4 regions of the Streptomyces sp. NPDC001880 genome follow, and region 4 is predicted to be linked to each of the others. Evidence: riboswitches for the same ligand, from Rfam matches in the RefSeq annotation. Region 4 holds a riboswitch; each other region holds the start of a gene.
What was found. Region 4 has a riboswitch for cyclic di-AMP ahead of ACWCQ6_RS08510 (C40 family peptidase). Riboswitches for the same ligand answer to the same signal wherever they lie in the genome.
Positions count from the first base shown of each region.

Region 1: it holds a riboswitch for cyclic di-AMP, as region 4 does, so the genes downstream of both, ACWCQ6_RS23555 (transglycosylase SLT domain-containing protein) here and ACWCQ6_RS08510 (C40 family peptidase) in region 4, are expected to answer to the same signal.
Region 2: it holds a riboswitch for cyclic di-AMP, as region 4 does, so the genes downstream of both, ACWCQ6_RS19415 (M23 family metallopeptidase) here and ACWCQ6_RS08510 (C40 family peptidase) in region 4, are expected to answer to the same signal.
Region 3: it holds a riboswitch for cyclic di-AMP, as region 4 does, so the genes downstream of both, ACWCQ6_RS18910 (M23 family metallopeptidase) here and ACWCQ6_RS08510 (C40 family peptidase) in region 4, are expected to answer to the same signal.

Region 1 covers NZ_JBSFET010000048.1:8,143-12,973, forward strand. The annotation lists gene ACWCQ6_RS23550 (ATP-binding cassette domain-containing protein) at 1-1,594, opposite strand, end outside; cyclic di-AMP (ydaO/yuaA leader) riboswitch at 2,200-2,388, shown strand; gene ACWCQ6_RS23555 (transglycosylase SLT domain-containing protein) at 2,391-2,888, shown strand; gene ACWCQ6_RS23560 (hypothetical protein) at 3,031-3,348, opposite strand; partial or broken gene ACWCQ6_RS23565 (amino acid permease) at 3,709-3,970, shown strand; gene ACWCQ6_RS23570 (NAD(+)/NADH kinase) at 4,145-4,831, shown strand, end outside.
Region 2 covers NZ_JBSFET010000032.1:56,199-61,029, forward strand. The annotation lists gene ACWCQ6_RS19405 (STM4011 family radical SAM protein) at 1-213, shown strand, start outside; gene ACWCQ6_RS19410 (SGNH/GDSL hydrolase family protein) at 300-1,145, opposite strand; gene ACWCQ6_RS19415 (M23 family metallopeptidase) at 1,367-2,314, opposite strand; cyclic di-AMP (ydaO/yuaA leader) riboswitch at 2,318-2,474, opposite strand; gene ACWCQ6_RS19420 (alpha-galactosidase) at 2,772-4,831, opposite strand, start outside.
Region 3 covers NZ_JBSFET010000031.1:21,055-25,885, forward strand. The annotation lists gene ACWCQ6_RS18900 (M16 family metallopeptidase) at 1-295, shown strand, start outside; gene ACWCQ6_RS18905 (M16 family metallopeptidase) at 322-1,704, shown strand; cyclic di-AMP (ydaO/yuaA leader) riboswitch at 1,955-2,122, shown strand; gene ACWCQ6_RS18910 (M23 family metallopeptidase) at 2,136-2,945, shown strand; gene ACWCQ6_RS18915 (HPr family phosphocarrier protein) at 3,078-3,359, opposite strand; gene ACWCQ6_RS18920 (bifunctional acetate--CoA ligase family protein/GNAT family N-acetyltransferase) at 3,533-4,831, shown strand, end outside.
Region 4 covers NZ_JBSFET010000009.1:154,023-158,853, reverse strand. The annotation lists gene ACWCQ6_RS08520 (helix-turn-helix domain-containing protein) at 1-715, opposite strand, end outside; gene ACWCQ6_RS08515 (ATP-binding protein) at 920-1,351, shown strand; gene ACWCQ6_RS08510 (C40 family peptidase) at 1,492-1,965, opposite strand; cyclic di-AMP (ydaO/yuaA leader) riboswitch at 1,969-2,133, opposite strand; gene ACWCQ6_RS08505 (hypothetical protein) at 2,548-2,856, opposite strand; gene ACWCQ6_RS08500 (ATP-dependent Clp protease proteolytic subunit) at 2,864-3,499, opposite strand; partial or broken gene ACWCQ6_RS08495 (polyphosphate kinase 2) at 3,919-4,111, opposite strand; gene ACWCQ6_RS08490 (hydrogenase maturation protease) at 4,175-4,678, opposite strand.

The DNA of each region.
Region 1 (4,831 bases), on a different contig from region 4:
CGACCAGCAACCACCGGGTGATGCCGACCGATTCGAGGAAGGGCAGATCGTGACTGGCGATCAGGAGCGCCCCTTCGTAGGACTCGAGCGCACCGGTCAGCTGCCGCACACTGGCGATGTCGAGATTGTTGGTCGGCTCGTCCATCATCAGCAGTTGCGGCGCCGGCGCGGCGAGCATCGTCGCCGCGAGGGCGGCACGGAAGCGCTCCCCGCCCGAGAGCGTGCCCGCCGGTTGCTCCGCGCGCTTGCCCTGGAAGAGGAAGCGCGCGAGCTGGGCGCGGATGTGGTTGTCGGTGACCCCGGGGGCCATCCGGGCCACGTTCGCCGTGACGCTCAGCTCCTCGTCCAGTACGTCGAGCCGTTGCGGAAGGAACCGCGTCGGTACGAAGGTCCTGGCCTCGCCGGACAAGGGAGCCGACTGGCCGGTGAGGGTACGCAGCAGCGTCGTCTTCCCTGCGCCGTTGCGACCGACGAGCGCGATCCGCTCGGGCCCCCGTACCTGGAGGCTGCCCTCGCGCAGCTTCCCGAACCGGGGGCGCAGCTCGTGCAGGGTCAGCACGGTGCGTCCGGCGGGCACCGCTGTGCGGGGAAGGCTCACGCGGATCTCGGCATCGTCGCGAATGGCCTCCGCGGCCTCCTCGCGGCGCTGGCGCGCCTCGCTGAGCCGCTCCTCGTGGACGCCGCGAAGCTTGCCCGCCGACTCCTGCGCGGCCCGCTTGCGGCGGCCGGCCAGGATCTTCGGGAGGCCCCCTTCGGCCTCGATCTTCCTCCCGTTCCGCTGGCGTCGGGCCAGCTTCATCCGGGTCTCCTCCAGTTCGCGTTTCTGGCGCCGCAGATCGGCCTCCGCGGCCCGCAACGTCCGCCCGGCGGCCTCCTGTTCGGCGGCCACGGCTTCCTGGTACGCGGACCAGCCACCGCCGTACCAGTTCACCGATCCGGCGCGCAGTTCGGCGATGCGGTCCACGCGCTCCAGCAGTTCGCGGTCGTGGCTGACCACGACCAGTACGCCCGAGCGCCAGGAGTCGACGGCCTCGTAGAGCCTCCGGCGGGCGAACACATCGAGGTTGTTGGTGGGCTCGTCCAGGAGCAGCACGTCGGGACGGTCCAGCAGCAGCGCGGCCAGGCGCAGCAGGACGGTCTCGCCGCCGGACAACTGTCCCACTGTGCGGTCCAGTTCGATGTCCCCGAGTCCGAGTTGGCCCAGGGTCGCCAGGGCCCGTTCCTCGACGTCCCAGTCGTCGCCGATCGTCTCGAAGTGCTTTTCGTCGACATCCCCGGCCTCGATGGCGCGCAGCGCCTCGCGCCGCTCGGCGATGCCCAGGGCCCGGTCCACCCGCAGTGTTGTGTCGAGGGTGATGTCCTGCGGAAGATGGGCGAGGCTGCCGCCGACGGTCACCGAACCCTGGGCGGGCAGGAGTTCACCGGCGAGCAGCCGCAGCAGTGTGGACTTGCCCGCGCCGTTGGTGCCGACGAGGCCGACGCGGCCCCGGCCGATGGCGAACGAGAGCGCGTCGAAGACGGTCGTGCCGTCCGGCAGGCGGAAGGACAGGGCCGAGCAGGTGAGGGAAGCGCCGGGGGTGGTGGGTGTCGCCATGGTGTTCCTCGCATTCGCAAGCGTGGTGAGTGGGGGCTTCGTATGCGAGCACCACGCGGCGACCGGGCAGCAGAGGAAGGTGCGGCGGTCCTGAGATCGAGGGACGGCTCATGCACCGAGGTCGCATCCACGCGGGGTCACGGGCAGTGCGGAGCACTGCTACGGCGTGACGGGCGTACGGGCGGAGCCGTACGGCGTGATGTTCGCGAACCTCAGATGCGCAACGTCCACCTCTATCGGAGACAACAGGACGTCCACACCGTAACGGCGCGGAGGAAGGGATGGCAATGCCTCCAGGCGCCGGGCAAGGACGGTGTCGTGAATCACTCGCGCCGACACGCGTGCCCCATTAGGGGCGATTTGAGCGAATTGTTAATTTTTTGGCGCGAGGCGAAACGCACCTTTTGTGAATTCGTGGCGCGAGTCACGTTCGAGCCCCTCGGTGTCGTGTCACGCGATTCGGATCCCTTTCCGCGCAAGGGGGGACAGCTGCTCGATGTGAGGTGGATTACCGCAATTCCGGTGACTCGATCTTGTAAGTGAATTGCATGTGGAAATTGGGGGCTTGTCCCTTTCGGTTCCTCTCGCCTACGGTCACCGTCAATCCGGACGGAACGCCGAATCCTGCCGCCGCCCGGCAATCCGACCCACTCGTGTACGGCAGGAGCGGGGGACCCAGGTAAGCCGCCATTCCGGTATCCGGAACGGCTCGGGGTGAAGCCGCGTTCGTGCGCGGCCGGGCATCTCCAGCCCGAACCCGACAGCTCACCTCGCAGGCGACGGAGAGGAATCCACCATGTCCGCAACGGGTACGTACCGTCGTCGCAACTCCACCTCGCTGAGCCGGGGCTTCATAGCCGTGGGAACGGGTGCAGCCGCCCTCCTGATGCCGTTGCTCGGCGCCACCACCGCCTCGGCGGCGCCGACGCAGTCCGTCTCTGCCGCGGCGCCTGCCGCGAAGGCCGCGACATACACCAACGATCTGGACGGCTGGATCAAGGAGTCGCTGGCCGTCATGGCCAAGCACGGCATCCCCGGCAGCTACGACGGCATCCACCGCAACGTGATGCGCGAGTCCTCCGGCAACCCCCGGGCCATCAACAACTGGGACTCGAACGCCGCCGCCGGAACGCCGTCCAAGGGTCTCCTCCAGGTCATCGATCCGACCTTCCGCGCCTACCACGTGCCCGGTACGGCGATGGACGCCTACGACCCCGTTGCCAACATCACCGCGGCGTGCAACTACGCGGCCCACAAGTACGGCTCCATCGACAACGTCTTCGGGGCGTACTGAGGTACGGAACCCAGCCTCGGGGACGACCAGTTCGTTGCCGTCGCGGTGCAGGACGGCAACGAACCGGGTCGCCGCGGCGCTGCGCAGTGCCTGACCGTCGCGGCGCAGGCGTCTCGTGTACCCGGCCGTCCGTGCCGGACCTTCACTCCGGGGTGTGCTCCGTCGGCTTCGCCCGTCCTGAGCGCGGCATTACGGGAACGGTCGCCGCCTTCCCGGCCCGGACTGCCTGCACCACCATGTCGTGCAGGCGACGACTTTCCTCCTCCGAACAGCACACAACGGGACTGCCCGACATGGTGAACCAGTCGATCGCGCCGCTGTACTGCACAGTCACCTGGGCCGTGTCATCCGCCCAGGTCGTGTGAACCGTCAGATCCCCGGACAGGACACCGACCTCCTCCGTCAGCACACCACCGTGCCCGGAGAACACACCGCAAGTCGTCCATGACGCCCAAGCCATGACTCCAGGCTGGCATCAACACCGTGGATGCGCGACCCGCAGGCCCCGCGCCCCGGCCGCGCCGCCCGGTGCGCCCCGCCGGTGCGGGAGGCCGCCCCGTCTTCCGGATGCTGGATACGGGCGAGACTTTCCACCGTCCCGGGCTGCGGTTCCCGCAGCACCCCCCGATCCCGGGCCATGACGCGTTGTTAACGCCAAACCGTCGGATTCGGCCATCTGGACAACGAATTCCGGAGGTAAATGCCTCTTGACCTGCGGAACGCGTCGGGATTGCATATCGCGCTGGGAGCGCCGAAACCACTCACCACGTGATCGGAAATCGCACGATGACCGACACGCTCAGCGCTCGCCCCAGCGACCGGCCCCACTCCACAGAAGCTCAAGCGTTCCATCGGCGTCTTGGGCGGCACACTGCTCACGCTCTCGTGCGTGACGCCCGCCTCGCCCCTCTTCGTGGTCGTACCGGACCTGTTCTCCAGCCTCGGCACGTTACACCTCCATCGCCATCGGCTCGCTGCTCTGCATCGTGGTCGCCTTCTGCTACTCGGAGCTGGGGACGCTCATCCCCAGCTCCGGCGGAAAGTACGGCATGGTGTCGACCACGGCGGGGCGGCTCGCCGGGAGACCCGCCGGCTGGTCCGCATTCCGGAGGACGCGTGGCCCTGACCCTCCCCGGACGTGTTCCGCACTCGGTGTCCGGCCCGTCGGTGAAGCGCATCCGTCGACGGGCGAAGACACTCTCGATGCCCTCACAGTGGAGTGAGGACGTCGTCGGAACACGGGGAGTCGTGGCGGAATGAGTGTCCAGCGGGTCGGAGTCGTCGTGCACACGGGCCGTCCCGAAGCCGTCGTCGCGTCGGGAGTCGTGCGCGACTGGTGCGCCCGCGAAGGAATCCCTTGCACGGACATCGACGTGTGGCGCGACGACGAACGCAGACGCGGCGGACGCGAGGAGGCCGATGTCGCGGGCAACCCCGACCTCATCGTGACGCTCGGCGGCGACGGGACGTTCCTGCGCGGCGCCAGGATCGCCGCCAAGAACGACGGCGCCGTCCTCGGGATCGACCTGGGCCGCGTCGGTTTCCTCACCGAGGTGCCCGCCGAGGACGTGGTCCGGGCGCTCGACGCCGTCCACCGTGGCCGGGCGGAGGTCGAGGAGCGCATGACCCTGACCATGAGAGCCTCCCGCGTACTCGAAGTGCCACCGGACATCGACGCCCTGATGGGCTACGGACAGCGCCCCATGCTGCCGCCTCCCCAGATCGCCCTCGACGAGGAGGCCGCGGCGGAGGGCTGGGGCGTGGCACTGGACGTCACCGCACTCAATGACGTCGTCGTGGAGAAGCTCGCCCGCGACCGGCAGGTGAGCCTCGGTGTCTACATCGGCGGCCGGCTCCTCGCCTCGTACTCCGCCGACGCGGTCATCATGGCCACTCCCACCGGCTCGACCGCCTACAGCTTCGCCGCAGGCGGCCCGGTGGTC
Region 2 (4,831 bases), on a different contig from region 4:
CGGCGCTGCCATTTCGTCCCGGCCGAGCTCGGCAATCTCTACGACGGGAGCTACCGCCGGGCCCTCGGTCCGCGCGCCTGTCCGCTGGCGGTCTGCGACTGCCACATCGGCTATGTGCATCTGGAGACGCTGCCGTTGTACGACGTCTTCGCGGGCGGTGTGCTGGAGCGGATACCTGCGTCGCCGCCCCCGCTGCTCGCCGGACGTGCCTGAGTTTCGGACACGTCCGGCGGGACTGTGCGGACGGGGACTGGGACTGTTCGTTTGGATCGCGCCGGGCTCGATCCGGACGAGAGACCCTAGAGCGGCAGGAGGTCCGGCCGCTTCGCCTCGACGTGGTCGCCGGAGGATTCGCCGCGCAGCCGCCGGCCGATCCACGGGACCAGGTACTCGCGCGCCCAGTGGATGTCGTCGCGCCGCACTTCGAGGGTGCCGCGCTGCGCCTGCGGGGGCCATTCCTGGTCGGGGTCGGCCGGCACGTCGATGCCGAGGACCTGGGCGGCGCGCAGCGCGACCCTGGTGTGTCCCTCGGGCGACAGATGGAGCCGGTCGTCGTCCCAGGCGCGCCGGTCCTGGACGGAGCGCAGCGACCACAGGTCGAGGACCGGGCAGTCGTAGCGGTCGGCGATGGCCCGCACATGGGCGGTGTACGTGGCGATCTTGCCGCGCAGATGGCGCAGCACGGGAACACCGCGGGTGTCGAAGCCGGTGGTGACCATGACTGTGCCGACCGCCCCGGTCAGCTCGGCGACGGCGCGCTCGAAGCGCTCGGCCACGTCGTCGGGGTCGGTGCCCGGCCGGATGATGTCGTTGCCGCCCGCGCAGAAGCTCACCAGGTCGGGGGCGAGTTCCTTGGCGCGCGGCACCTGCTCCTCGACGATCTGGTCGAGGAGGCGTCCTCGTACGGCGAGATTGGCGTACCTGAAATTGCCGTGCTCGGAGCCCTCGCTGCCCGTCGCCGCTTCGGGGTCCGGGAGCTGGTCCGCGAGAAGTACCGCGAAACGGTCCGCCCAGCCGACGAAGGTCCCGTCCGGGCCGGGGTCGCCGACTCCTTCGGTGAAGCTGTCGCCAATCGCCGCGTACGACTCGATGACGCCCTGTCGGTTGATGACGCCACGTTGATTTTTTCTCGAATCGTCTGCCACAAACGCTCATCCTGCACCGCCGAATGTGACCTACGCGACCGTAATAAGGGGTTGACGGGTGGTGAGATAGACCACCCGGTCAGGTTTTGGCAAAGGAGGAATAAGGCCGACCGGCAATGGGGGCGGCGTCGCCTTCCGATTGCCGGTCGGTGTCAGCCGAAGGGGCGGTGCGCCGCCGCGCACCGCCCCTTCTGTGTTGCTCAGCCGCCCGGCCGTTCGGCTCAGACGTAGATGCCGTGCGAGGCCAGGAAGGCGATCGGGTCGATGTCCGAGCCGTACGCCGGGCCGGTGCGGACCTCGAAGTGCAGGTGCGGGCCGGTGGCGTTGCCGGTGGCTCCGGAGAGGCCGACCTGCTGACCGATGCCCACGCTCTGGCCCACCGAGACGGAGAGGGAGGACAGGTGGCCGTACTGCGAGTAGTGGCCGTCGGCGTGCTTGATGACGACCTGGTTGCCGTACGCGCCGCCCCAGCCCGCGGAGACGACGGTGCCGGAGGTGATGGCCTTCACGCTGGTGCCGGTGGCGACGGGGAAGTCGATGCCGGTGTGGCTGCCACTGGACCAGTTGGAGCCGGAGGCCCGGTAGTTGGTGGTGTGGTTGCCGGGGACCGGGTGGGCGTAGCCGGAGCTGCTGCTCTTGGCGGCCGGGGCGGAGGCCGGGGCCTTGGTCTCCGGGGCGGCGGTCACGGACTTGGACGGGGCGGACTTCTCAGCGGCCGACGCGGCGGCGGAAGGCGCCTTCGACGGGAGGGCGGCGCCGGCGCCGGCGCCGGCGCCGGTGGGCGCGGCGTTGCCGGCCGACTTGGCGCCGAGGGTCAGCTTCATGCCCGGGAAGATCAGGCTCGGGTCCTCGCCGACGACCTGGCGGTTGTCCTGGTACAGCTTCTGCCAGCCGCCCTTGACGTTGTGCTCGGCGGCGATCTTCGACAGGTAGTCGCCGGAGACCACGGAGTACGTCGTGGTGGCGTCCTGCTTCTGGGCGACCGGCTGGGCGTGCGTGGTGACGGCGGCCGACTGCGGGGCGGCGGCCGGGGCGGCCTGCTCCACGGCGTAGGCACCGGTGGCGCCGAGCAGTGGCAGTGCGACGATGGCGCCGCCGGCGCTGACGGCGGCGACGCCACGGGCAACGGGACCGATCTTCGGACGGCGGTGCTTACCCGAAATGGGCATGACGTTCTTCCTCTCCGGCGCCTGCGAGGTGAGCTGTCGGGTTCGGGCTGGAGATGCCCGGCCGCGCTGAGCGCGACTTCACCCCGAGCCGGCCGGATATCTCCGGTCGGCGGCTTACCTGGTTCCCCCGCTCCTGCCACGCGATGAGTGGATACGAATTCCAGGCGGCGGCAGGATTAGGCGGTCCGCCCGGATTGACGGTGACCGTAAGCGAGTCCGGACGGCGAGAACAAGCCTCGGGTTCCATTCCGGATTCCACGCCGAGGAAATCGGCGTGGAATTCCGGTCACACTCCGTGGATTACGGATCTTGACTTTCCGCACGGCACACGGAATACCCGACTCCCCTGTCGCCACACACCGTCACGGATATGATCCCGCTCACGAGGCAGCGACCATCTCCCGTACAACCGGACGAAGTTAAGGCAAAAGACCGCATTACGGATATGCCCGTTTTGTCACCCTCTCCGCAGGCGCAGCACCCGCGCGTCGAGGTCTCCCCGAAGTCCGGTGTCCAGCCCCTGGTGCAGGAGTACCGAACCGTGGTGCACCGCCCCCGTGTCCAGGCAGGCGTAGGTCGCCGCGGGGTCGAGCCCGCGCAGCCGCAGGGCCGGGGGCCGCTCCCCGTACCGCTGCTTCTCCAGCCACATCAGGACCACGGCCTCCTCACCGTGGACGTACTGCACCGCGCTGAGCCCGCCGCGCGGCTCACGCAGCCGGTACAGCGCGCCGTGCTGCACGACCGGCCGGATCTCCTTGTAGAGCTCCACCCAGGTCCGCGCCTCGGCCAGCTCCTCCTCGCTCCATTCGGTGAGGTCCCCGCCGACCCCGAGCACACCGGCCATGGCGCTCACGAAACGGAAGCGCAGCGAGCTGACCCTGCCGTTGAGCTGCTCGTTCGGGCTGTCGGTGACCCAGGCGGCCATCACCCGGGCCGGATGGATGTGCCCGAAACCCTCCTGGATGGCGAGACGGTCGAGCGGGTCGGTGTTGTCGGAGGTCCACACCTGGTCCGTACGGGACAGGATCCCCAGGTCGATCCGGCCGCCACCGCCCGAGCAGGACTCGAACGCGACTGCGGGATGTGCGGCCCTGAGCCGGTCGATCAGCGCGTACAGGGCATCCACATGCTCGATCCAGAGCTTCTGCGGGTACTCCTCGCCCGGCCAGCCCGCATCGGTGAAGCAGCGGTTGAAATCCCACTTCACATAGTCGACGGGCGTATTGGAGAGCAGCGTGTCCAGCTGCTCCCAGAGATATTCCCGGACATCGGGACGGGCCAGATTGAGCACCAGCTGGTTGCGGTACTCCGTCCGCGCCCGCTCGGGAAAGTGCTGCACCCAGTCGGGGTGCGCGCGGTAGAGATCGCTGTCGGCATTGACCATTTCCGGCTCGACCCAGATTCCGAACTGCATGCCGAGCCCGTGCACTTCGTCGGCGAGCGGCTTCAGCCCGCCGGGGAAGCGGTCCGGATTCGGCGTCCAGTCGCCGAGCCCGGCCCGGTCGCTGGTCCGCTGCCCGAACCACGCGTCATCCACCACGAACAGCTCGACACCCATCGCGGCGGCGCGCTCGGCGAGGACGCGCTGCTGGTCCAGCGAGATGTCGAAGCCCGTCGCCTCCCAGGAGTTGTAGAGCACCGGCCGCGCCTTCTCCGCGTCCGGGATCACATGGGCCAGCTGCCAGGCGTGCCAGGCGCGGCTCGCCCCGCCGAACCCCTGGCCGCTCCACAGCCCGGCGAACACGGGTGTGGTGTACGACTCCCCCGGCGCGAGCCGCAGCAGTCCGGAGTCGTCGTAGCCGGCGCCGCCGGTGATCTGTACGAGCCCGTCGGGCAGCCGCTGCACGGAGATCCGCCACGAGCCGGACCAGCCGAGCGCACAGCCGTACACCTCGCCGCTCTCCTCGGTCGCCGTGCCGTCGGCATCCAGGGCGACCCAGGGCAGGTACTGGTGGCCGGTATGTCCGCGCCGACTGGAGACGACACTCTCGCCGTGGATCAGCTCCGCCCGCGCCAGCCGCGACTCCGCCGCCCAGCGCCCGTGCAGCCGGCTGAGCCGCCAGCCGTCGCGGGCCGGGAGCGACCAGGTGGCCGCGTCGGCGCGCAGCAGTTCCAGCGGCGGGCCGTCCGGTCCGGCATGGGCGACGGTGGCCCAGCGCTCCACGACATCGGAGTCGTCCCGCATCCGGTAGTGCAGGGTGAGTGCGAGCCGGTGCACGGCGTCGGTGAGGCCGATCCGCAGCTCGTCCCCTTCCACCGAGGCGGCGACGAAGGCCCACTCGGTACCCCGGACCTCGGGGGTACGCACCGAGAGCGCCGGGCGGACGAACCGGGGGCCGCCCTCCACCGGATACTCCTCCCGGCCGTCGAGGTGGGACTCGAAGGCCCTGGCGGGGAGTTCCGGCGCCGCGGCCAGCGCCGCGGCCGCCGCGAGGGAGATCTTCGGCCCCCAGTGCAGATGGACCAGCTCGTCCTGCTCGGTCAGTCGCAGTGCGTAGCTGCTGCACGCCCCGGTGA
Region 3 (4,831 bases), on a different contig from region 4:
GCGCGCGCAGGCCCAGTTGGAGCGCGAATGGCTGGACCGGCTCGGTACGGTCGCCGGCCGCGCCGACGAACTGTGCCGGTTCGCCGTACTGTTCGGTGACCCGCAGCTCGCTCTGACCGCCGTGCAGCGGGTGCTCGACGTCACCGCGGAGGAGGTCCAGGCGGTCGCCAAGGCCCAGCTGCGCCCCGACAACCGGGCGGTGCTGGTCTACGAGCCGGTCGAATCGGCCGAGCCCGCGGACACCGAGGAGACCGACGCCGACGACACCGACGCGCACGAAGGAGCGGGCAAGTGACCGACGCTGCCGCGACTGGAGTTTCGATGCAGTATCATCCGCAGCCGGCCCCCGGCGTCGCCCGGCCCTGGGCCTTCCCCGCGCCGGAGCGCGGCGCCCTGCCCAACGGCCTCACGGTGCTGCGCTGCCACCGTCCCGGCCAGCAGGTCGTGGCGGTCGAGATCTTCCTCGACGCCCCGCTGGACGCGGAGCCCGAGGGTCTCGACGGCGTGGCCACGATCATGTCGCGGGCGCTGTCCGAGGGCACCGACAAGCACACCGCCGAGGAGTTCGCCGCCGAGCTGGAGCGCTGCGGCGCCACCCTCGATGCGCACGCCGACCACCCCGGCGTCCGGGTCTCCCTGGAGGTCCCGGCCTCCCGGCTGGCCAAGGCGCTCGCGCTGGTCGCCGAGGCGCTGCGGGCGCCGGCCTTCGCCGACAGCGAGATCGAGCGGCTGGTGCGCAACCGGCTCGACGAGATCCCGCACGAGCAGGCCAACCCGGCCCGCCGCGCCGCCAAGCAGCTCTCCAAGGAGCTCTTCCCGGCTGCGGCGCGGATGTCGCGCCCGCGCCAGGGTACCGAGGAGACGGTGGAGCGGATCGACTCGGCGGCCGTGCGCGCCTTCTTCGACGCCCACGTCCGGCCGTCCGCGGCGACCGCCGTGGTCGTCGGCGACCTCACCGGGATCGACCTGGACGCCCTGCTCGCCGACACCCTCGGCGACTGGTCGGGAGAGGCGGTCGAGCCCCGTCCCGCCCCGCCGATCACCGCCGACGACACCGGCCGGGTAGTGATCGTCGACCGTCCGGGCGCGGTGCAGACGCAGCTGCTGATCGGCCGGATCGGTGCCGACCGGCACGACAGCGTGTGGCCGGCCCAGGTGCTCGGCACGTACTGCCTGGGCGGCACGCTCACCTCCCGTCTCGACCGGGTGCTGCGCGAGGAGAAGGGCTACACCTACGGCGTACGGGCCTTCGCCCAGGTGCTGCGGTCGTCGGCACCGGACTCCGCCTCGGGCGCGACCGGCGCCGCGATGCTGGCCATCAGCGGCTCGGTCGACACGGAGTCCACCGAGCCCGCGCTCAAGGACCTGTGGACGGTCCTGCGGACGCTGGCGGCCGAGGGCCTGACCGACGAGGAGCGCGAGACGGCGGTGCAGAACCTCGTGGGGGTCGCGCCGCTGAAGTTCGAGACGGCGGCCTCCGTCGCGGGTACCCTCGCCGACCAGGTCGAGCAGCACCTCCCCGACGACTACCAGGCGCAGCTGTACGCCCGGCTCGCGGAGACCGGCACGGTCGAGGCGACCGCGGCGGTCGTCAACGCCTTCCCGGGGGACCGGCTGGTCACGATCCTCGTCGGCGACGCGGCACGGATCGAGGAGCCCGTGCGGGCTCTGGGCATCGGAGAGGTGTCGGTGGTCACCGGCTGACGATCGGCACCGCCGACGGGCACCGGCCGATCGGATCGATCCGGCATAGCGCCCCATACCGGGGCAAAGGGAAGACCTCTGCGAGCAAGATCTCGCCGGGGTCTTCCCTTTTGTCCGTTCTGATGTGGAGGTTGCCTGTCGGCCCTGTGGGATGCGCTACAAAACGGCCTGTCCGTTTGGTGAATGAAAGTGCCCCCGCTTAGCGTCGGCTCGACTGTCCGTCACTCGTATGCCGCATCCGCGACGTACCGGACAGTCATCGCCGAGTCCCCGTCAGGCGCGAGCCTGGGGAGCCGGGGACCCACGCAGTCCCTGGGGTGAATCGGATGCCTGAGCCCGGCTGGGGCCTGGGGCGTCCGTAGGAGACCTTCCTGCTCCGAACCCGTCAGCTAACCCGGTAGGCGAGAAGGAAGGAAAGGATCAGCCACTTCATGGCGTTCACCCGTGCCACCGGGAAGCACCGTGCCCCGAGCCGACTGACGCGCAGGAGCGCGAAGGCCGTCGGCGTCGCGGCTCTGGCCACCACCGGCGTCATCGGCGGCATGGCCGCTCCCGCCCTTGCCGCGGACTCAGGAACCCCCTCCGTGAGCGACACCGGCCTCGGTCAGGTCATCGCCATCGACGAGACCATCGCCGACCGGATCGACGCACAGGCCGACGCGCAGCAGCACCAGGCCGACGTGGCGGCGAAGGCGAAGGCGGAGGCCCAGCGGAAGGCCGAGGCCAAGAAGAAGGCCGAAGCCAAGGCCAAGGCCGAGGCGGACGCGAAGCGCGCCGCGGAGGCCCGCGCGGAGAAGGCCCGCGCCGCGCGGTCCGCCGAGCGCACCCGGTTGGGTGCCTTCCAGCTCCCGGTCGCCGGCTCGTACGTCTCCACCGGATACAAGTCCAGCGGCTCGCTCTGGTCCTCCGGCAGCCACTCCGGCATCGACTTCCACGCCGCGTCCGGCAGCTCCGTCGTCGCCGTCGGTGCCGGTACGGTCGTCGAGGCCGGCTGGGGCGGCGCGTACGGCAACAACGTCGTGCTCCGGATGACGGACGGCACGTACACGCAGTACGGCCACCTCTCCTCGATCAGCGTCTCCGTCGGCCAGAGCGTCGGCGCGGGCCAGCAGATCGGCCTTTCCGGCTCGACCGGCAACTCCACCGGGCCGCACCTGCACTTCGAGGCCCGGACGACACCGTCGTACGGCTCCGACATGGACCCGGTCGCGTATCTGCGCGCCCGAGGCGTCAACGTCTGACGGCCCCGTCGCAGCACCTACGTCGAAGGCCCCGGCGCATGCCGGGGCCTTCGACGTACCCGCCGCACGGCCGTGAACGACGACCGTCCGCCGAACCGCCCCGTGGTGCAGCGGCTTTCTCGGGAAAATGCCTCAGACGGTCTCCGGGAGCTCTTCGAGCCCCTCGGCGACCAGCTTCGCCAGACGGTCCAGGGCGGCTTCGGAGTCGTCCGCCTCGGAGGCGAGCACGATCTCCTCGCCCCCCTGCGCGCCGAGGCCGAGGACCGCGAGCATGGAGGCGGCGTTCACCGGGTTGCCGTCGGCCTTGGAGATCGTCACGGGGATGCCGGAGGCCGTGGCGGCACGGACGAATATGGAAGCGGGGCGGGCGTGCAGGCCCTCGGCCCAACCGACGTTGACGCGGCGCTCAGCCATGGTTCTGCCCTTCGGGAATCAAGAGTTGTCTAGACCAGTCTCTCACGCGGTGCGCAGTTGCTCCGGCCGACCCCGGGAACGCCCGCGATGCCCGGGGTACCGCCGATCGGCCCTCCCAGACTGCCCCGGCCCCGAGTCGTACGCGACCGCTGGCCGAGCCGTAGTCTTTGCCCATGCAGCCCGCGCCGGAGCAGTGTCCGCAGCACCCCTATCCCGACCACTGGGAAGCGGACGTGGTGCTCCGCGACGGAGGCACCGCGCGCATCAGGCCCATCACCGCGGACGACGCCGAACGGCTGGTCAGCTTCTACGAGCAGGTCTCCGACGAGTCGAAGTACTACCGGTTCTTCGCCCCGTACCCCCGGCTGTCCGACCGGGACGTGCACCGCTTCACCCACCACGACTACGTCGACCGGGTGGGACTCGCCGTCACGGTCGGCGGCGACTTCATCGCGACCGTCCGCTACGACCGGATCGACGAGCGCGGCAGGCCCGCCTCCGCACCCGCCGACGAGGCCGAGGTCGCCTTCCTCGTCCAGGACGCGCATCAGGGCCGCGGCGTGGCCTCGGCGCTCCTCGAACACATCGCGGCCGTCGCCCGCGAGCGCGGGATCCGCCGCTTCGCCGCCGAGGTGCTGCCCGCCAACACCAAGATGATCAAGGTGTTCCGGGACGCCGGATACACCCAGCAGCGCAGCTTCGAGGACGGCTCCGTCCACCTCACCCTGGACCTCGAACCGACCGCCGAGTCCCTCGCCGTCCAGCGCGGCCGTGAGCACCGGGCGGAGGCGCGGTCCGTACAACGACTGCTGGCCCCCGGCTCCGTCGCCGTCATCGGCGTCGGCCGGACCCCCGGAGGCGTCGGCCGCACGGTCCTGCGCAACCTCCTCGGCGCCGGCTTCACCGGCCGGACGTACGCCGTGAACCGCGCCTTCGCCGCCGGCCTGGCCACGGTCGACGGCGTCCCCGCCCACCGCTCGATCGGTGAGATCGCTGAACCGGTCGATCTCGCGGTCGTCGCCGTCCCAGCCGACCGGGTTCCGGAGGCCGTCGCGGACTGCGGCGAACATGGCGTCCAGGGCCTGGTCGTTCTCTCGGCCGGATACGCCGAATGGGGCGCCGAAGGCCGGGAGCGGCAACGCGAACTGGTCCGGCAGGCCCGCTCGTACGGAATGCGGATCATCGGCCCGAACGCCTTCGGCCTGATCAACAACGCGGAAACGGTTCGGCTGAACGCCTCGCTCGCCCCCGAGCCGCCCGCCCCCGGGCGCATCGGCCTCTTCACCCAGTCCGGCGCGATCGGCATCGCGCTGCTCTCCGGGCTCTACCGCCGCGGCGCGGGCCTGTCCACCTTCATCTCCGCGGGCAACCGCGCCGACATCTCCGGCAACGACTTCCTCCAGTACTGGTACGAGGACCCCGACACCGACGTCGCCCTGCTGTACCTCGAATCGCTCGGCAATCCTCGCAAG
Region 4 (4,831 bases):
GAACGACCACGTCCAGATCAGAAGTGCTCGGAAATGAGAAGATAACGAAAGGCCCGGTGAGGCCGGCATAGCCGCCCATCGAGAACGGCAGCAACTGGAGCTGCACATGGGGAAGTTGAGCAACCCGGGTCAGATGGCGAAGCTGCTCCCGCATCACCCGGCATCCCCCGACCTCGCGCCGCAGCACCGCCTCGTCCAGCACTGCACTCAGCCGCAGCGGCGGATCGGTGCGCAGCACCCCCTGCCGGGCCAGCCGCACCTCCACCAGCGAGTCCAGCTGGCCCGCGGGCAGTCCGTCCAGTGATGCCCGGGTCACCGCACGCGCGTAGTCGGCCGTCTGCAGCAGCCCCGGTACCACCGAGGTCTCCAGCGTGCGCGCGGTCCGCGCCTGGGACTCCAGACTGATGAAGTCGCGGTACTGGGGCGGGATCAGACCGCGATAGGCGTGCCACCACCCCGTGCCGCCGCCGCCCGCCGAACCCGCCAGCGTGGCCAGGAGGTCCCGCAACCGGGTGTCGTCGACACCGTACGTGTCCAGCAGCCGGGTCACGTCGGCCGGCCGTACCCCGCTCACCCCGGTCTCGATCCGGCTCACCTTCGACTGGTGCCAGCCGAGTATCCGCGCCGCGTCCCGACTGGTCAGTCCCGAAGCGTGGCGCAGACTCCGGAGCTCCTCCCCGAGCTTGCGGCGTCGAACCGCAGGGCCGTGCTGCATCCGCGGCCTCCCTCCCTCTTCTGTCGAGCGGACAGTGTGCCGCCCGCATACGGTCCTGCGTGGCAGAGTTCACCGCATTGAGCGATAGATATATGCATATCTTGGTGGATTGCCGCCCCAGAGGGCAGCATCGATGGCAATCTGGCGCGAAGCGCAACCCGGACCGACCGCAGGTCTGTCCGGGTGGGAAAGGGACGGCTCGCCATGGCAGACCATCAGGAAGCAAGCGTCACTCTGCCGAGCGAGCCGGTCTCGGTCTCGGCGGCCCGCAAGTACGTGGACCGGGTGCTCGCCGAGTGGGGCCCGGCCGCCGACACCGATCTCGCCGACCGTGTCCGGCTCATCGTCTCGGAGCTCGCGACCAACGCTGTCCAGCACACCTTCGGACAGTCTCCCACCTTCACCGTGGACCTCCGGCTGGAGCGGGAGGAGCAGCTGTGTCTGGGAGTGACGGACAGTCACCCCCGTCGGCCCAGGCGGCTGCCTGTCGCCGTCCAGCAGGACAACGGGCGCGGCATGGTGATCATCCGCATCCTGGCCAAGGAGTGCGGGGGCCGGGTCACGGTCACCCCCACCGCCGACGGCGGCAAGACGGTGTGGATCGCGCTTCCGTGGAGCGTGCCGGTGCAGAGCTGACCGACGCGTTCCGATGACCGCCCACCCGCGCGGTCACCCGGCTCCCGCACCGGGCCCGCCCCCCGAACGGGCTGGACCCAGGCTCCGCCCGGCTGAGCACGGCCGGGGATACGGCCCCGGTCCGCCGGGCGGGCCCCGCCTCAGCGGACCCGGCCGTAGTAGACGCTCTTGGTCCAGATCTTCTCCAGCCGGACCACCGAGCCGGTCCTCGGCGAATGCCAGATCTTGCCCTTACCGGCATAGATGCCCACGTGGTAGATGCTGCGGCCGGAATGGAAGAAGACCAGGTCGCCGCGTTGCCGGTGCGAGGCCGAGACGTGGCGGGTCCTGTTGTACTGCTGCTGGGTGGTGCGGGGAAGCTTCTTGCCCGCTTTCTTGAACGAGTAGAGCGTCAGCCCCGAGCAGTCGAAGCGGTTGGGGCCGGTGGCCCCCCATCTGTACGGCGATCCCTTCTTCGACGCCGCGATGTTGAGCGCCTTCGTCGACAGAGTCGCGGCCTGGGCGTCTGTGGCGGCGCCCGGGGCGAACATGGTGGTGCCGACAGCGGCGAGAGTCAGAACCGAGGCCGTGCCGGCCCGGACGAGCAGAGACGGGACATGAACCTGCGCATTCATGCGCAACCCTTCGTCAGCCGCCTGTGAAGGATGACCTGTCGGGTTCGGGCTAACGAAGGTGCCCGGCCGCTTGCGGCGGCTTCACCCCGAGGGTCGACCGGTGCTCAGGCCGACCCGTTGTGCTCGGGTCCTCCACTCCTGCCGATCCACTTTTGTCGACCAGTCATCCGGGCGGCGGCAGGACTCGGCGTCCGCCCGGACCGCCCCGCCGCGGTGGCGGGGGCTTGTCGTCCCAGGGATCTTGACTCACCGGCTGCTGGATTTCCGAGCTGAAAAAGGGATATGTGAGGCTCCTCACGACTGATCCGTTCGGGTGGACGTGGTGCTTTCCGGGGCCCCCGCAGCGAATCCGACCGGCGTCGTACCAGGGATGGAAGGGGGGATTCCGATCACAGCCGACTCGGGGAACGCAAGTTGAACAGTCCCTCGTCCGGGGGGATTCCTACGCCGAACGAGCGAGGAATCTCGATCGGCCCGCCGGGCGTGTCGGGTAGGAGAGCTGGGTGACGGAGACCGGCCGGTGGGGGCCGGGGCAGGGGGAGTTGGCCCGGCCCCGCCGTACGCACGGAGAGCAGAGGTCGATCAACTCGCGGGAGCGGGGGGTACGGTGACGCGCCCGGCCCGCCGTTCCCCGTCCAGTACGCGCAGCGCCCGGGCGAGCGTCGTGGCGTGGATCCGCGCCTCCCCGCGCTCGTGCATCGTCGCGAGGGCGTCCCGCAGCGCGCCCGCGTGCGATACCAGCGCCTGCGCGGCGCGCAGCGCGCCGTAGGTGTCGGTGCCACGGGCCGGGTTGATCCGGCCGACCTGATCGAGGACTTCGAGGTATCGGTCGATGAACTCCCCCTCGGCGCACGTCAGTGCGGGAAGGGGCGGGAACTCCGGTGGTCGCATCGGGGGTTCACCTCGCGCTGTGCGGTCGGAGTGAGGACTTCCGGTTCTCCAGGACGTGGTCCACCAGCCCGTACGCCTTGGCGCCCGCCGCGTCGAGAACGAGGTCGCGTTCGATGTCGTGGGTGATCTGCCCGGCGTCGCGGCCCGTGTGACGGGCCATCAGGGTGATGAGCATCGTGCGGACTCGTTCCACTTCCCGGGCCTCGATCTCCAGGTCGGACGGCTGTCCCCGCATCGGTTCGGTGAGCTCGGGCTGCCGTACGACGACCCTCGCACCGGGCAGCGCGTGCCGACGGCCGGGGGAGCCCGCGGCGAGCAGCGCGGAGGCGCAGGAACCGGCCTGGCCGAGGCAGTAGGTCTCCACCTGGCAGGTGAGGAACTGCATCGTGTCGTAGATCGCGGACATGGCCCCGAACGAGCCGCCGGGGGAGTTGATGTAGAGCGAGACGGGGCGGTCCGGGGCGTCGTGCTCCAGGTACATCAACTGTGCGATCAGATCGCCGGCCGCGGCGTCGTCGACCGGGGTGCCGAGGAAGACGATCCGTTCGGACAGCAGCTTGGAGTACGGGTCGAGGGTGCGGGTCCCGTTGGTCGTGCGCTCGGTGAACTCGGGCAGTACATGACGGGCGGCGGGACGGAACAGCATGGCGATTCCTCTCCTTCGGGGCTGCACGGGGTCTGCGCGGCCTCAGTGCGGCAGCCGCGCAGACGTCTGTTAGAAATGTACAGAACGTACAGAAGCTTGGGGTGGAACGTGATCCTGGTGATCCAATGAAAGTCCCAGGTCAGAGGCTGTTCTGGCTGTTCTGGCTGTTCGCTGAGGGCGGATATCTCGCAGTGTCTAGACGCCTTGATCATCAGACTGCTTCGCCCTCGCTGAAACCGAGTAGAGAAGTGAGGTGGTCCGAGGCGGCGCGGAGGTCCTCGGGGCTCGGGTGGACGTACACCCGCTTACGACTCGGTACGCTGATGGATGATCAGCAGGCGGCCTTCCGGGCGAGCACGAGTTCGGGCCCGGTCGCCGTCGTTCCGCTGGGGCCTCGTCGCGTGAGACTCCTTGCCTCAATTCCTCGGTTGCGACGCGTGGTCGGGGACGTAGGTCCGGAGGCCTCTCGGCGGTCGCCGGTACCCGGTGGCCGGAGGACGCGGGGGCAGTTCGATCACCGGCGGGTCGACCGTCTCGTACGGCACGGTCGACAGCAGGTCGGCGATCATGTTCAGCCGGGGCCCTGCGCTTGTCGTCGCTTTCGACGACCCGCTGACGGATGGGATCGTGCAGCCCGCGCCGGAGTACATGTCGCACGCAGCCAGTTCGCGCCTATCCGCTGCCGGCGGAACCCACGTGCAGCGAGATATCCTTCGCGATCCGTTCGGTGAGCGGCTTCACGATGGCTGCGACGGGTGCTGACAGTCCGGTGCCCAGGCTGCTGTTGGCTCCCTCGATGGCGTAGACGACCAGCTGTCCGGGCAGGCGGTCCAGTTGGCGGGCGAGTTCGATGGCGTTGCCGAGCCCGAGCCCGTGGGAACTCGTCGCAGTGCCTGTCTGCGACAGCTGCCCGTCATCCACTTTCAGGCGATGCAGCCGCCCGGGATGCCCGGGGTGTGCGTATGCGGCGTCCACCACGATGGCGAGGTCGGCGTCTTCCCACAGGGTGATCAGACGGGCGGGGTCGCCGTCGCATACCAGAAGGGCGGTTCCACTCGGCAGTGGCCGTTCCTCGGCCCGTTCTGCCAGCTGGGCCACGACGGCCCAGCCCACACCGTCGTCGTGGCGGAACTCGTTTCCGACGCCGATGACGGCGATCCGCGTAGTGAGGTTCACTCGTTTACCCCTTCCCGCCGCACAGGCCCGCCAGTTGTACCGAGTCCGCTCGGGGTCCGTACGGGGTGACGTAGACAGCCACCTGGACCACGCAGGGGCCGGGCGGCCCATGCCGGACAGCAGGTCCGTGCACATACTGGCCGGGCAAGCATC